DNA from 4 places in the Streptomyces endophyticus genome. Region 1 is predicted to be linked to each of the others. Evidence: riboswitches for the same ligand, from Rfam matches in the RefSeq annotation. Region 1 holds a riboswitch; each other region holds the start of a gene.
What was found. A riboswitch is a leader RNA that binds a small molecule or an ion and turns the genes downstream of it on or off. The one in region 1 is predicted to bind cobalamin.

Region 1 (3,404 bases):
GCCGCCGAACCGACGAGCGCGGACGCGGAGTTGCCGGCCAGCAGGCGCGGAGCCACCTTGACGGTGAGGCCGCTCTCGACCGCCGCCAGGACGCCGTCCACCTCCGCGAAGACCGCGTCGGCGAGCGAGGGGAGCCGCGATGCGTGTCGTCCCTCGGGGCGGGGCAGGTGGAGCGCGGAGCCCTCCCCGGACCATTCCACCGTGCTCATCGTCGGCACGATCCCGTGTACGAGCGCGCAGGCGAGGACCGGTGACCAGAGGCGGGCCGCAAGGCCGAGGTGGGCGATGGAGGCGCCGATGCGGGGTTCGGCGGTGGCGTAGTGGTCGTTGACCGTCTGGGCGCGTGCGGCGAGACCGGCGTGGGTGAGTCGTGCGTCGGGCGGCCGCCGCGTCGGCGTCGTGTCGAGGGCGAAGAATCCGCCCAGGCGCGACGCCACGTCCCGCAGCGCCTCGGCGACCTGTTCCGGCGCCACCTCGCTCATGAGGTCTTGGTCTTGGCCCGGCGCGGCGCGTCGATGAGATAGAGGTCCAGGATCTCGGGGCAGGGCGCTACGCCCGGTCCGCCGGTCCGCACCCAGTCCGCTATGTCCTCGGTGGCGTCGGCGTCGTTCACCAGGCCGAGCCAGACCGGCCGCGCTCCGGCCGCCCGCCCCGCGGACGAGGGTTGTACGACGATGACGTTGGCCTGCTCGCAGACGTCCAGGCACTCGGAGATCCGCGTCGGTGCGATCCGGCGCAGCCGCGCCGTCTGCGCGGCGTGATCGCCGTTGACCTTGACCGTTCCGCAGCAGCAGTCGCGGCACACGACCACGCGGCACGGAACCGCCCGGTCCGTTACGGGGGCCGTCGCTTCGGCGAGCCGTTCAGGCATGCCGCATCCTCCCTCTCGCCGGGGAGTTCCGCCCCGGATCGCTTCGAGGGGGCGACAGCGTGAGTCTCCTGGCTCTCGGGTCCGCGCTCGTCCCGGCCTTCCCACCCTCGCGGGGCAGTGGCCTTCCGGGATCCGCTCGCCGATCACAGTGGCGGTACCGCACCGGATTCGCACCGGTTTCCTCGGGCCGCCGTCGCCCGTGTTCAGGGCCATCATGCCATCCGGCCCACGGCTGGGCGGACGTTGTGGCGCGTCGCGCACGACGCCCCGTAGGGTGAACGGCGTAGCTGGTTCGCCCCGTCCGCCAGGCGGGGCGTCGTAAGAGGGAACCCGGTGGGAATCCGGGACTGCCCCGCAGCGGTGAGTGGGAACGACCGCCGTCAGACGCACTGGGCCCCGGAAGAGGGGTCTGGGAAGCGACGGTCACTAGGTGTCCGCCCTTTCGGGTGGGTGTGCCCGCGAGTCCGAAGACCTGCCAACTGCCCGTGCACGGACGGCCCGTGCGCGGACATCTCGGTGACCTCGTGGGCGGGTCAAGGGGAGCACCTCCAGTCGAAGACTGGGGGAGCACACATACCGGTGGAAGATCGTGCCTCGCAGCGCGCGGTCGCCGCTCCGGTGGTGTCACTCCTTCGTGCCACAGGGGTCTTCGGGATCTCAGGGATACGTCTCTCGAAGGAGAATTCCGTGACCACCAGGACCACCACCGCCGACACCGCGGCCGCACGGGCCACCGTGTACGGCTACCCCCGCCAGGGCCCGAACCGGGAACTGAAGAAGGCGATCGAGGGCTACTGGAAGGGCCGCGTCGACGGCGACGCGCTCCGGGCCACCGCCGCCGAACTGCGCCGCTCCGCCTGGCAGGAACTCGCCGCATCCGGCATCGACGAGGTGCCGACCGGCGACTTCTCGTACTACGACCACGTCCTGGACACGACCGTCATGGTCGGGGCGGTGCCCGAGCGCCACCGGGCCGCCGTGGCGGCGGACGCCCTGGACGGGTACTTCGCCATGGCCCGCGGCACCGAGGACGTCGCTCCGCTGGAGATGACCAAGTGGTTCGACACCAACTACCACTATCTGGTCCCGGAGTTGGGCCCTGACACCGTGTTCACCACCGATTCCACCAAGCAGGTCGCGGAGCTCCGGGAAGCCCTCGCCCTCGGTCTGGACACCCGTCCCGTGCTGGTCGGCCCGGTGACCTACCTCCTGCTGTCGAAGCCCGCTCCCGGCGTGGCCGACGACTTCGATCCGCTGACCCTGCTGGACCGGCTGCTGCCCGTCTACGCCGAAGTCCTCTCCGACCTGCGTGCCTCGGGTGCCGCCTGGGTGCAGCTCGACGAGCCCGCGCTGGTCCAGGACCGCACCCCGGCCGAGCTGAACAGCGCCGCCCGCGCCTACCGTGACCTCGGCTCCCTCGCCGACCGCCCGAAGCTCCTGGTCGCCTCGTACTTCGACCGGCTCGGCGAGGCCCTGCCGGTGCTCGCCAAGGCTCCCGTCGACGGCCTCGCCCTCGACTTCACCGGCTCCGCCGCCGCCAACCTGGAGGAACTCGCCGCCGTCGGCGGCCTGTCCGGCAAGCGTCTCGTCGCCGGCGTGGTGAACGGCCGCAACATCTGGGTCAACGACCTGGAGTGGTCCCTCGCCACGCTCGGCACCCTGCTCGGGCTCGCCGACCGCGTCGACGTTGCCACTTCCTGCTCGCTTCTGCACGTCCCCCTGGACGCGTCCGTGGAGCGGGACATCGAGCCGCAGATCCGGCGCTGGCTCGCCTTCGCCCGCCAGAAGACCGCCGAGGTCGCCACCCTCACCAAGGGCCTGACCCGAGGCACCGGCGTGATCGGAGCCGAACTCGCCGCCAACCGTGCTGCGTTGAACTCCCGCGCCACCTCGCCCATCACCCACGATCCGGCGGTCAGGGCCCGCGCCGCCGCCGTCACCGAGCACGATGGGCGCCGCTCGCAGCCGTACGCCGAGCGGACCGCCGCCCAACGGGCCCTCCTGAACCTGCCGCTGCTGCCGACCACGACCATCGGCTCTTTCCCGCAGACCGGTGAACTCCGCGCAGCCCGCGCCGACTTGCGGGCCGGGCGCATCGACACCGCAGGGTACGAGGACCGCATCAGGAACGAGATCCATGAGGTCGTCTCGTTCCAGGAGAAGGCCGGCATCGACGTGCTCGTGCACGGCGAGCCCGAGCGCAACGACATGGTCCAGTACTTCGCGGAGCAGCTGGGCGGCTACCTGGCCACCCAGCACGGCTGGGTCCAGTCCTACGGCACCCGCTACGTCCGCCCGCCGGTCCTCGCGGGCGACATCTCCCGCCCCGAGCCGATGACCGTGCGCTGGACGACGTACGCACAGTCGCTCTCCGGCCGTCCGGTCAAGGGCATGCTCACCGGCCCTGTCACCATGCTCGCCTGGTCCTTCGTCCGCGACGACCAGCCACTGGGCGACACCGCCCGGCAGGTCGCCCTCGCCCTGCGCGACGAGGTCGACGACCTTGAGGCGAACGGCACTTCGGTCATCCAGG
Region 2 (3,404 bases), on a different contig from region 1:
AGCTCAAGAGCACCGGCAACATGGAGCTGCGCCTGGACCGCACGCTGGCGCAGCGCCGCGTGCACCCGGCCGTCGAACTCATCCCCTCCGGCACCCGCCGCGAGGAACTCCTGCTCCCCGCAGCCGAGTTGTCCGTCGCCCGCGGCCTGCGGCGCGCCCTGCAGAGCCGGGACCCGGCCGCCTCCTACGAGGCCCTGCTCGACAAGCTGCGCGAGACCCCGGACAACGCCACGTTCCTGCGCCAGGCCCGGTCCACGGTGCCCGCAGCCTGACCCCGCCCCCGAATGCGTAATACTCGACATATGAACGCGAGCATTACGCGCCGTGGAAGGGGTCCCTCGATCGCCATCCGGCGGGCCACCGCCCAGGACGCCCGGCGCCTCACCCGTCTCGTGCGCGGCTCCAGCGCCTACCGGGACCCCTACGCCTCCATGGTCGCGGGCTACCGGGTGGGCCCCGACTACGTAGAGGCGCACCACGTCTACGTAGCCGTGGATCAGGCCGACGAGCGGGTGCTCGGCTTCTACGCGCTGCTCACCGAGCCGCCGGAGCTGGACCTGATGTTCGTCGCGGACGAGGCGCAGGGCCGGGGCATCGGGCGGCTGCTCGTCGACCACATGCGGGCGCAGGCCCTGGCAGCGGGCCTCGACCATGTCCGCGTCGTCGCGCACCCGCCCGCCGAGGGCTTCTACCGCGGCATGGGCGCGCACCGCACCGGAACGGTGCCCGCGCGCCCGCCGGCCGTCGCCTGGGACCGACCCGAACTCGAATTCCCCATTCCCCCGGCCGTCTGAGGGGTTCCGCCCTTGCCCGGTACGGCGCACACTCGTGGGCGTCGGAATGCGGCAAGGAGGCCACATTGGGCAGCAGTCAGGCACGCGCCGAGGCGTTCGACGTGATCGTGGAGATCCCGCAGGGCTCACGGAACAAGTACGAGATGGACCACGATCTCGGCCGGATCCGGCTCGACCGGATGCTGTTCACGTCGACGCAGTACCCCGCGGACTACGGCTACGTCGAGGGCACGCTCGGCGGTGACGGCGATCCGCTGGACGCGCTCGTCCTGACCGGCGACGCGACGTTCCCCGGCTGCGTCATCGAGTGCCGGGCGATCGGCATGTTCGTGATGAGCGACGAGAAGGGCCCGGACGAGAAGGTCCTGTGCGTCCCCGCGCACGATCCACGGCACGACGCGGTCCGCGACATCGAGGACATCGCCGAGTTCGACCGCCTGGAGATCACCCACTTCTTCGAGGTCTACAAGGAACTGGAACCCGGAAAGTCGGTGGACGGCTCCCACTGGGAGGGCCGGGAGAAGGCGTACGAGGAGATCCAACGGGCCCGTGAGCGGGCTTTGGGGTAGGTAGTAGGGTGGTCGGGCCGTGGTGCTCGGGAAGACCGGTGACGGCCCCTCAGGGGCCCATTCCGGAGCGGCCCTCGCCACTGTGATCGGGTTTCGGACAGCGCCGTCCGGAGCGCGCCGTTCCACCCTGTACGCCACTGGCGGCCGCCGGCCGCTGGGAAGGCCGGAGCGGCGGGCGCGCCCGTAAGCCAGGAGACCGGCCGCGGCATCTCACGAAGTGATCCACGAGGTGCTGGAGCGTGATCGACGCATGACCCTGCCCGGGAACTCCCAGAATTCCCCTGCCCTGAACTCCCCTCCCCCTGCTTTCCGTTGGCGCCGCGAGGACACGCTGCGCACGGCCGGCCTGATCGCGGTGATCGCCGCGCTGCACGTCGTCGCGTTCGGCGTGCTCTTCCTGCTCGTCGTCCCCGAGCACTATGAAGTCGACAACAAGGCCTTCGGTATCGGCCTCGGCATCACGGCGTACACGCTCGGCATGCGGCACGCCTTCGACGCCGACCACATCGCCGCCATCGACAACACCACCCGCAAGCTGATGGCGGACGGCAAGCGGCCCCTCTCGGTGGGCTTCTGGTTCGCACTCGGCCACTCCAGCGTGGTGGTCGCGATGGCGGCGCTCGTCGCGGGCGGCGCGGCGCTCGCCGGCACCCTGATGAACGACGGCTCCCGCACCCACCAGGTGCTCGGCGTCGTCGGCACGACCGTCTCCGGTACGTTCCTGTACCTCATCGCGGCGCTCAACCTCGTGGCCCTGATGGGCATCCTGAAGGTCTTCAAGGCGATGCGCGCGGGCTCCTACGACGAGCGCAAGCTCGAGGAGCACCTGGACTCCCGCGGGTTCATGAACCGGATCCTCGGCCGCTTCACCAAGTCCATCACCCGCCCGGGGCAGATGTTCCCGCTGGGCTTCCTCTTCGGTCTCGGCTTCGACACCGCGACCGAGGTCACGCTGATGGTCATGGCGGGCAGCGGCGCCGCCGCGGGCCTGCCGTGGTACGCGATCCTGTGCCTGCCGCTGCTGTTCGCCGCGGGCATGAGCCTGTTCGACACGCTCGACGGCACGTTCATGAACTTCGCCTACCAGTGGGCGTTCTCCAACCCGGTGCGCAAGGTGTTCTACAACCTCACCATCACCGGTCTGTCGATCGCGGTCGCGTTCTTCATCGGCACGATCGAACTCGTCGGCGTCCTGCACGACAAGCTCGACCTGAGCGACGCCGCCACCGGCTGGATCGCCGGTCTCGACCTCGACAACGTCGGGTACGTGATCGTGGGCCTGTTCGTGGCCGTCTGGGCGGCGGCGATCGCCTACTGGCGGCTTGCGAGGGTCGAGCAACGGTGGTCGGCGCGGGTCGCCGACGGCGCGTAAATCGGTTGCCGGGGCGCGCGGCCGACTGCTGCACTGAGCTCCATGCGGCAGTAGGCCGCGCGCCCCGACCGTGAGGACCGATCCATGCGCACTGCAGACATGTTCCTTCAGAAGGCCCCTGCCCTCTCCCCCAAGGACATGACTGCCAGTGCACACATTGAATCTGGGCATTCTCGCGCACGTCGACGCCGGTAAGACCAGCCTGACCGAGCGGCTCCTGCACACCGCAGGGGTGATCGACGAGCTCGGCCGGGTCGACGACGGAAGCACCCGCACCGACTCCCTCGACCTGGAGCGCCGACGCGGCATCACCATCAAGTCGGCCGTGGCGTCGTTCCCGCTCGGCGACACGAGCGTCAACCTCGTGGACACGCCTGGCCACCCCGACTTCATCGCCGAGGTCGAGCGGGTGCTCGGGGTGCTCGACGGGGCGGTGCTCGTCGTCTCTGCCGTGGAGGGCGTGCAGGCGCAGACCCGCGTCCTGATGCGGACGCTGCGCCGACTGCGCATCCCCACCGTGGTGTTCGTGAACAAGGTCGACCGCGCGGGCGCCCGCGAGGCCTCACTCCTCGACGACCTGCGGCGCAAACTCGCGCCCGCCATGGTCCCGATGAACACGGTGACGCGCGGCCTCGGCGGCCGGGACGCGCTCTGTGTCCCCTACGCCGC
Region 3 (3,404 bases), on a different contig from region 1:
CATGTCCGCCGTGCTGAACCTCGTCGGAGCGTTCCTCTCCGTCGAAGTCGCGAAGACGATCTCCGGCGGCATCGTCAATGAGGACGGCCTCAAGACAGAGGTCATTTTCGCGGCGCTGGTGGGCGCCATCCTCTGGAATCTGCTGACCTGGCTGCTCGGCCTGCCGTCCAGCTCCTCGCACGCCCTGTTCGGCGGCCTCATCGGCGCCGCGGTCATGTCGATGGGCTGGTCCTCGGTCAACGGCGGGACCGTCGTCACCAAGATCCTGCTGCCCGCGGTCGCCGCTCCGCTCGTCGCCGGCATCGCCTCGATGCTGGCGACCCGCCTGACCTACCGCATCAGCAAGAAGACGGACCAGCGGGCGACCGCCAAGGGCTACCGCGCGGGGCAGATCGCCTCCGCGGGTCTCGTCTCCCTCGCGCACGGCACGAACGACGCGCAGAAGACGATGGGCATCATCACGCTCGCCCTGATCACCGGTGGCGCCATCGCGCCCAACGCCGACCCGCCGCTGTGGGTCATCGTCTCGGCCGGTATCGCCATCGCGCTCGGTACGTACCTGGGCGGCTGGCGCATCATCCGGACCATGGGCAAGGGCCTCACCGAACTCGCGCCGCAGCAGGGCTTCGCGGCGCAGACCAGTGCGGCGACGGCGATCCTCGCCTCCTCGCACCTGGGCTTCTCGCTCTCCACCACGCAGGTCTGCTCCGGCGGTGTGATGGGCGCGGGCCTCGGCCGCAAGGGCGGCGTGGTCCGCTGGTCGACCGCCTCCCGGATGTTCATCGCGTGGGGCCTGACGCTGCCGGCCGCCGGTCTGGTGGGCGCGGGCGCCGAGTTCCTCACCAAGCAGGGACCGTGGGGCATCGGCCTCACCGCCGCGCTGCTCGTGATCGGCTCCGGCATCATCTGGAAGCTCTCGCGTCGCAACTCCATCGACCACACCAACGTCACGGCGGACGAGCCGCACACCGCCCCCGCGCAGGAGGCTCCGGGTGTCGTGACGGCCGCGATCGCCTCGGTCACCCCGCCGCCGGCGGGCACGGTCGAGCCGGCCGAGTCCGAGGCGAAGATCCACGACCGGCCGAAGGCCGGTGCGGTGAACGACCCCGCGCGCCCCGCCGGCGCCACGCTGTAGTGCAGAAGGAAGCAGGGCAGGAATGAAGATCGACTGGGCGGCCCTCGGCTCCGTCTTCGGCGTCTCTCTCGTCGTCACCGTGGCCCTCGTCGGCCTGTTCACCCTCGGCATCGTGGGCCTCTCCAAGCGGGAGACGGCGGCGCGCGACGGTGGCTCGGCGGCGGTCACGACGTCCGGGGCGTACGTCTGCTTCGCGCTCTGCGCGGCGGCCGTGGCCTACGGGATCTATCTGATCGTGGCCTGACCCGGCTCAGGACACAGCGCTGGGTGTACGAAGGCGGGGTGCGGGACGTTCGGCGTCCGGCACCCCGCCTTCGTGCGCCTGAACAGCAAGTTGACGTGCCAACTCGGAGCGTGGTGGACTTCCCCCGCCATATACGGCAGCAGTTGAGGAAGCCGGTGCGAATCCGGCGCGGTCCCGCCACTGTGAACCCCCTTCTCCAAAGGGGCGAGCCAGGAACTCTCGCTGCCGGTCTCTTCGAACCAGGGCGTGGACACCCTGAGTGAGGACACCTACCGCCATGTTCGCCCCGCGCGGCACCTGGCGGCACGAGCGCGTGTACGCGTGCGGTGCCGCCGCCGGAATCCTCGCCGACCTTCTTCTTGGCGATCCGCGCCGTGGGCACCCCGTCGCCGGATTCGGCCGCGCCGCCGCGGCCGTCGAGCGCGGGCTGTGGCGGGACCACCGTGGCGCGGGCGCCCTGCACACCGCGGTGTGTGCCGGTGGCGCCGCCGCTCTCGCCGCTGCCGCCTCCCGTCTCGTACGCCGCTCCCCCGCCGCCTCCGTCGCGCTGACGGCCGCCGCCACCTGGGCCGTCGTCGGCGGCACCTCGCTGGGCAGGGAGGCGCGGGCGGTCGGGTCCGCGCTCGACGCCGGGGACGTGGAGCTCGCGCGGGAGCTGCTGCCCCGGCTGTGCGGCCGTGACCCGCAGGGACTCGACGCCGCCGGGATCGCGCGGGGCGTCGTGGAGTCCGTCGCCGAGAACACCTCCGACGCCGTCGTGGGCGCGCTCGTGTGGGGCGCGCTCGGCGGGGTGCCGGGCCTGGTCGCCTTCCGCGCCGTGAACACGCTCGACGCGATGGTCGGGCACAAGTCCGTGAAGTACCGGCGATTCGGCTGGGCCTCGGCCCGCCTCGACGACGTCGCCGGCTGGCCTGGGGCCCGGCTGACGGGTGCGCTCGCCGTCCTCGCCGGTGGCAGGCCCCGGGAGGCACTGGGCGCGTGGCGGGCGGACGCCGGGCGGCATCCGAGTCCGAACGCGGGCGTCGTCGAGTCCTCCTTCGCGGGGGCCCTCGGGGTGCGGCTCGGCGGGACCTTGGCGTACGGCGGCCGGGTCGAGCACCGGCCGGTGCTGAACGCGCCGGGGCGAGCGGTCGAGGTACGTGATGTGGATCGGGCCGTGCGGCTGTCACGGCGGGTGTCTCTGTTGGCGTTGGGAGTCTGTGTGGGTGCGCGACTGGTACGAGCACGGGGGCGGCGATGACGGGCGGAGGGCTCCTCGTCGCGGGGACCACCTCCGACGCCGGGAAGAGTGTCGTCACCGCCGGGATCTGCCGGTGGCTGGTGCGGCAAGGTGTGAAGGTCGCGCCGTTCAAGGGGCAGAACATGTCCCTGAACTCGTTCGTGACCAGGGAGGGCGCCGAGATCGGGCGGGCCCAGGCGATGCAGGCGCAGGCCGCGCGGGCAGAGCCCAGCGCGCTCATGAACCCCGTACTGCTGAAGCCGGGCAGTGACCGCAGCAGCCAGGTCGTCCTCATGGGCAAGCCCGTGGGCGAGCTGAGCGCGCGTGGCTACCACGGCGGACGGCAGGCGGCGCTGCTCGACACCGTGGTGGGGTGCCTGGAAGAGCTGCGGGCCACCCATGACGCCGTGATCTGTGAGGGCGCCGGGTCACCCGCCGAGATCAATCTGCGGCGCACGGACATCGTGAACATGGGGCTCGCGCGGGCCGCGCGGCTTCCGGTGCTCGTCGTCGGCGACATCGACCGGGGCGGGGTCTTCGCGTCGTTCTTCGGGACCACCGCGCTGCTCGCGCCGGAGGACCAGGAACTGCTCGCCGGATATCTCGTCAACAAGTTCCGGGGCGACGTGAGCCTGTTGGAGCCCGGCCTCGACATGCTCAAGTCCCTTACCGGGCGCGACACTTACGGTGTCCTCCCGTTCCAGCACGGCCTCGGCATCGACGAGGAGGACGGGCTCCGGGTGTCCCTGCGGGGCTCCGTACGGGAGTCGGTCGTGGCGCCGCCCGTGGGCGAGGACGTGCTGCGG
Region 4 (3,404 bases), on a different contig from region 1:
CTCCGGCGGCCTGGATGACGTCGTCGTAGGCGGGCCGGTCGGAGTCGGGCCCGCCGGCGGCGAAACCGCGGAACGCGCAGTGGACGAGGCGCGGGTTGCGCTCCAGGGCGGACTCGGCCGTGAGTCCGAGGCGGCGGGCGGCGGCGGGGCGGAGGTTGTGCACGAGGACGTCGGCCGAGTCCACGAGGGCGGCGAGGACGGGCGCCGCGCCGGGCGCCTTGAGGTCGAGGGCGACGCTGCGCTTGCCGCGGTTGGTGTTGAGGAAGGCGGGGCCCATGCCGTTGGCCCGGGTGTCGCCGATGTAGCGGACGACGTCGCCGGCGGGCGGCTCGACCTTGATGACGTCGGCGCCCCACTGGGCGAGCAGCAGGGTGCAGTACGGGCCCATGAGCGTCGAGGTGATGTCGACGACGCGGACGCCGTCGAGCGGCCGGCCCGCAGGCGATCCGCCGCCGCTCTCAGCCGCCGCTGCGGCCGTCGCCGCGCCTTCGGAATTGTCTACCGATTCTGCCGGTTCCTTCGGCGTCATCGCCGAGTCCTCCTCTGAAATCGGCCGCTGATGGCATGCGTTGAGGCCATCAACAGGTTTCATTTAGGGACGTTCACCACTGAACTGGACATCCGTCCGAGCGAGATTGGATGCAATCTGACTCACGGTGCGGCATCATGTCAATGCCCCTGCGCGTTCAGGGGAGTTAGAGTCGACAACCCTCGGCGGGAAGGCAGGCAACAGTGACGGCTCAGACGGGGGCGGAGCGTCTTGACGCGGTGTCCGGTGCGGTGGCCCAGGTGGTGGAGGAGCTGCGGGCGATGCTGTTCGCGCGCGATCTGACACCGGGCAGCCCGGTGCGGCAGGAGGCCCTGGCCGCGCGTCTCGGGGTCAGTCGCGCCCCGGTCCGCGAGGCGTTGCGGGTGCTGGCCAGCGAGGGCGTCCTCGACCACGTCCGCAACGTCGGGTACCGGGTGAAGGTGCTGACGGCGGCCGAGTTCGAGCAGACCTATCTGATGCGGCGGGTCCTGGAGGCGGAGGTGCTGCGCCGGCTGCCGCCCTTCCCGACCCCCGCACTCCAGCGGCTCTCCGCCGTGAACGAGCAGATCGCGGAGGCCTCGGCCCGCGGCGACCTGACCGCCATGGCCCGCCTCAACTCCGATTTCCACTTCCGCATGTTCACCGCGTCGGGCCTGGACCTCGTCGTCGCCGAGCTGCGCCGCGTCTGGCAGCTGAGCGACGGTTACCGGGCCTACCTCCTGCACGACCCGATATCGCAGAAGCGGATCGTCGACGAGCACGCGGAGATGGTCGAGGCGCTCCGCGTCCGGGACCACGAACGCCTCGTCTCCCTCATGGACCACCACCGGGACGGGACCCGGCCCCAGCTGGAGGCGGTCTTCACACCGCCCCCCGCCTAGCGGACGCCCAGCGTGATAGTTTCGCCGAGCCAGTCGTACCTTTGTGTGTTTTTCTACGCACACGGGTCAGGGAATCCGGTGCGAACCCGGAACTGACGCGCAGCGGTGAGGGTGACGGGCGGAGCCACTGCCACTGGGCCGGCACATCGGTCTGGGAAGGCGCTCCGCGCGGACGACCCCGAGTCCGAAGACCTGCTGGCGGCCTCCAGCGCCGCGTGGCGTGGGGGCGGACCGTAGGCCGGCTCCGCGTATGAGCCCTGGACGCGAAGGAACTCCCGTGCTGTTCGCACGTCAACTCCGCCGATGCGCCCCGCTGTTGGCGGGCGCCCTGCTGCTCACCGGGTGCGGCACGACCGCCGCCACCCAGGACGATGCCGCGAGCGGCGGCGGTGTCACGCTCGACAACTGCGGCGAGAAGGTGCGGGTCGAGCACACCCCGCGCCGGGCCGTCGCCCTCGACCAGGGCTCCGCCGAGATCATGCTCTCGCTCGGCCTGGAGGACCGGATGGTCGGCACCGGCACCTGGACCAACCCGGTCCCCAAGGACCTGGCGAAGGCCAACGCGAAGGTGCCGCGCCTGGCCGACCGCTATCCCTCGTTCGAGAAGGTCCTCGGCACCGAACCGGACTTCGCCGCGGCCTCGTTCACGTACACCCTCGGGAAGGGCGGTGTGGCGCCGCGCGCGGAGTTCGAGAAGCTCGGCGTGCCCACGTACCTCTCCCCCAGCGACTGCGCGGGCAAGGACAACGGCGGCGACGGGGACGGGGTGCGGACCAAGGCGCTGGGGCTCGACGTCGTGTACGGCGAGATCCGCGATCTCGCGCGCGTCTTCGACGTGGAGAAGCGCGGCGAGAAGCTGATCGACAAGCTCAAGTCCCGCGTAAGCACGGCCACGTCGGGCATCGACGCGCACGGCGTGGACGTCCTGTACTGGTTCGCCAACTCCGACTCGCCCTACATGGCGGGCTGTTGCGGCGCCCCCGGCGTCGTCACCAAGGAGCTCGGGGCACGCAACGTCTTCGACGACACGCGCGCGGAGTGGCCGCAGGTCAACTGGGAGACGGTCGCCGACCGTGACCCGGACGTGCTGGTCATCGGCGATCTGACGCGCCGCTCGCAGTCCGCGGAGTCGGCCGCGCAGAAGATCAGGTTCCTGGAGTCCAACCCCGTCACCAAGCACATGACCGCCGTGAAGAAGAAGCGGTACGTGCGCCTGAGCGGGCAGGCCATGAACCCGACCATCCGGACGGTCGACGGCGTGGAGCGGGTGGCCGCGGGGCTGCGCGAGTTCGGCCTCGCGCGGTGACGGCTCGCACAGCTGCGGCTCGTACGGTCGCGGCTCGCACCGGGACGACCGCGCCCCCGCAGGCCTCCCCCCGGATCACCCTTCGCGCCGCGCTCGCCTGGGCGGCCGGCATCGCCGCGCTGTGCGCCTCCGTGGCTTTCGCCATCACCATCGGTCCCGCGCAGATCCGGGTCGGCGACGTATGGGCGGCGGTCGGCGACCGGGTGGGCCTGGCGACCTCGGATCTCTCGCCGATCCGGGACGGCATCGTATGGAATCTGCGGCTGCCGCGGACGCTGCTCGCGGCGGTGTGCGGGGCGGGACTCGCGGTGTGCGGCACGGTGCTCCAGGCGCTGCTGCGCAATCCGCTCGCCGACCCGTTCGTGCTCGGCGTCTCCTCGGGGGCGTCGACCGGGGCCGTCCTCGTCGTCGTGCTCGGCCTCGGCGGAGGCGCCGTCTCGGTGTCCGGCGGCGCGTTCGTCGGCGCGGTCTGTTCGTTCGCCCTGGTGCTGGTGCTCAGTCACATGCTGGGCGGCAGCACGGACCGGGTGGTGCTGTGCGGGGTCGCGGCGATGCAGCTGTTCTCGGCGCTGACCTCGTTCGTCGTGCTGACCTCCGCCGACGCGGAGACGACGCGCGGCGTGCTGTTCTGGCTGCTCGGCTCGCTCAGCGGGGTCGGCTGGACCGAGGTGTGGCTGTGCCTGGCCGT

Region 2: another riboswitch for cobalamin. It lies ahead of nicT (Nickel transporter NicT); the one in region 1 lies ahead of metE (5-methyltetrahydropteroyltriglutamate--homocysteine S-methyltransferase).
Region 3: another riboswitch for cobalamin. It lies ahead of OKJ99_RS15885 (cobalamin biosynthesis protein); the one in region 1 lies ahead of metE (5-methyltetrahydropteroyltriglutamate--homocysteine S-methyltransferase).
Region 4: another riboswitch for cobalamin. It lies ahead of OKJ99_RS13435 (ABC transporter substrate-binding protein); the one in region 1 lies ahead of metE (5-methyltetrahydropteroyltriglutamate--homocysteine S-methyltransferase).

What each region holds. Positions count from the first base shown of each region.
Region 1 is NZ_JAOZYC010000093.1:160,026-163,429, forward strand. Features, by position in the region: gene OKJ99_RS12340 ((2Fe-2S)-binding protein) at 1-482, opposite strand, end outside; gene OKJ99_RS12345 ((2Fe-2S) ferredoxin domain-containing protein) at 479-871, opposite strand; cobalamin riboswitch at 933-1,055, opposite strand; cobalamin riboswitch at 1,143-1,365, shown strand; gene metE (5-methyltetrahydropteroyltriglutamate--homocysteine S-methyltransferase) at 1,559-3,404, shown strand, end outside.
Region 2 is NZ_JAOZYC010000164.1:86,368-89,771, reverse strand. Features, by position in the region: gene rho (transcription termination factor Rho) at 1-272, shown strand, start outside; gene OKJ99_RS33215 (GNAT family N-acetyltransferase) at 303-794, shown strand; gene OKJ99_RS33210 (inorganic diphosphatase) at 860-1,363, shown strand; cobalamin riboswitch at 1,367-1,582, shown strand; gene nicT (Nickel transporter NicT) at 1,614-2,735, shown strand; gene OKJ99_RS33200 (translation factor GTPase family protein) at 2,884-3,404, shown strand, end outside.
Region 3 is NZ_JAOZYC010000107.1:62,682-66,085, forward strand. Features, by position in the region: gene OKJ99_RS15875 (inorganic phosphate transporter) at 1-1,135, shown strand, start outside; gene OKJ99_RS15880 (hypothetical protein) at 1,158-1,379, shown strand; cobalamin riboswitch at 1,478-1,619, shown strand; gene OKJ99_RS15885 (cobalamin biosynthesis protein) at 1,657-2,619, shown strand; gene OKJ99_RS15890 (cobyric acid synthase) at 2,616-3,404, shown strand, end outside.
Region 4 is NZ_JAOZYC010000094.1:74,191-77,594, forward strand. Features, by position in the region: gene OKJ99_RS13425 (CaiB/BaiF CoA transferase family protein) at 1-529, opposite strand, end outside; gene OKJ99_RS13430 (GntR family transcriptional regulator) at 733-1,410, shown strand; cobalamin riboswitch at 1,454-1,606, shown strand; gene OKJ99_RS13435 (ABC transporter substrate-binding protein) at 1,661-2,716, shown strand; gene OKJ99_RS13440 (FecCD family ABC transporter permease) at 2,713-3,404, shown strand, end outside.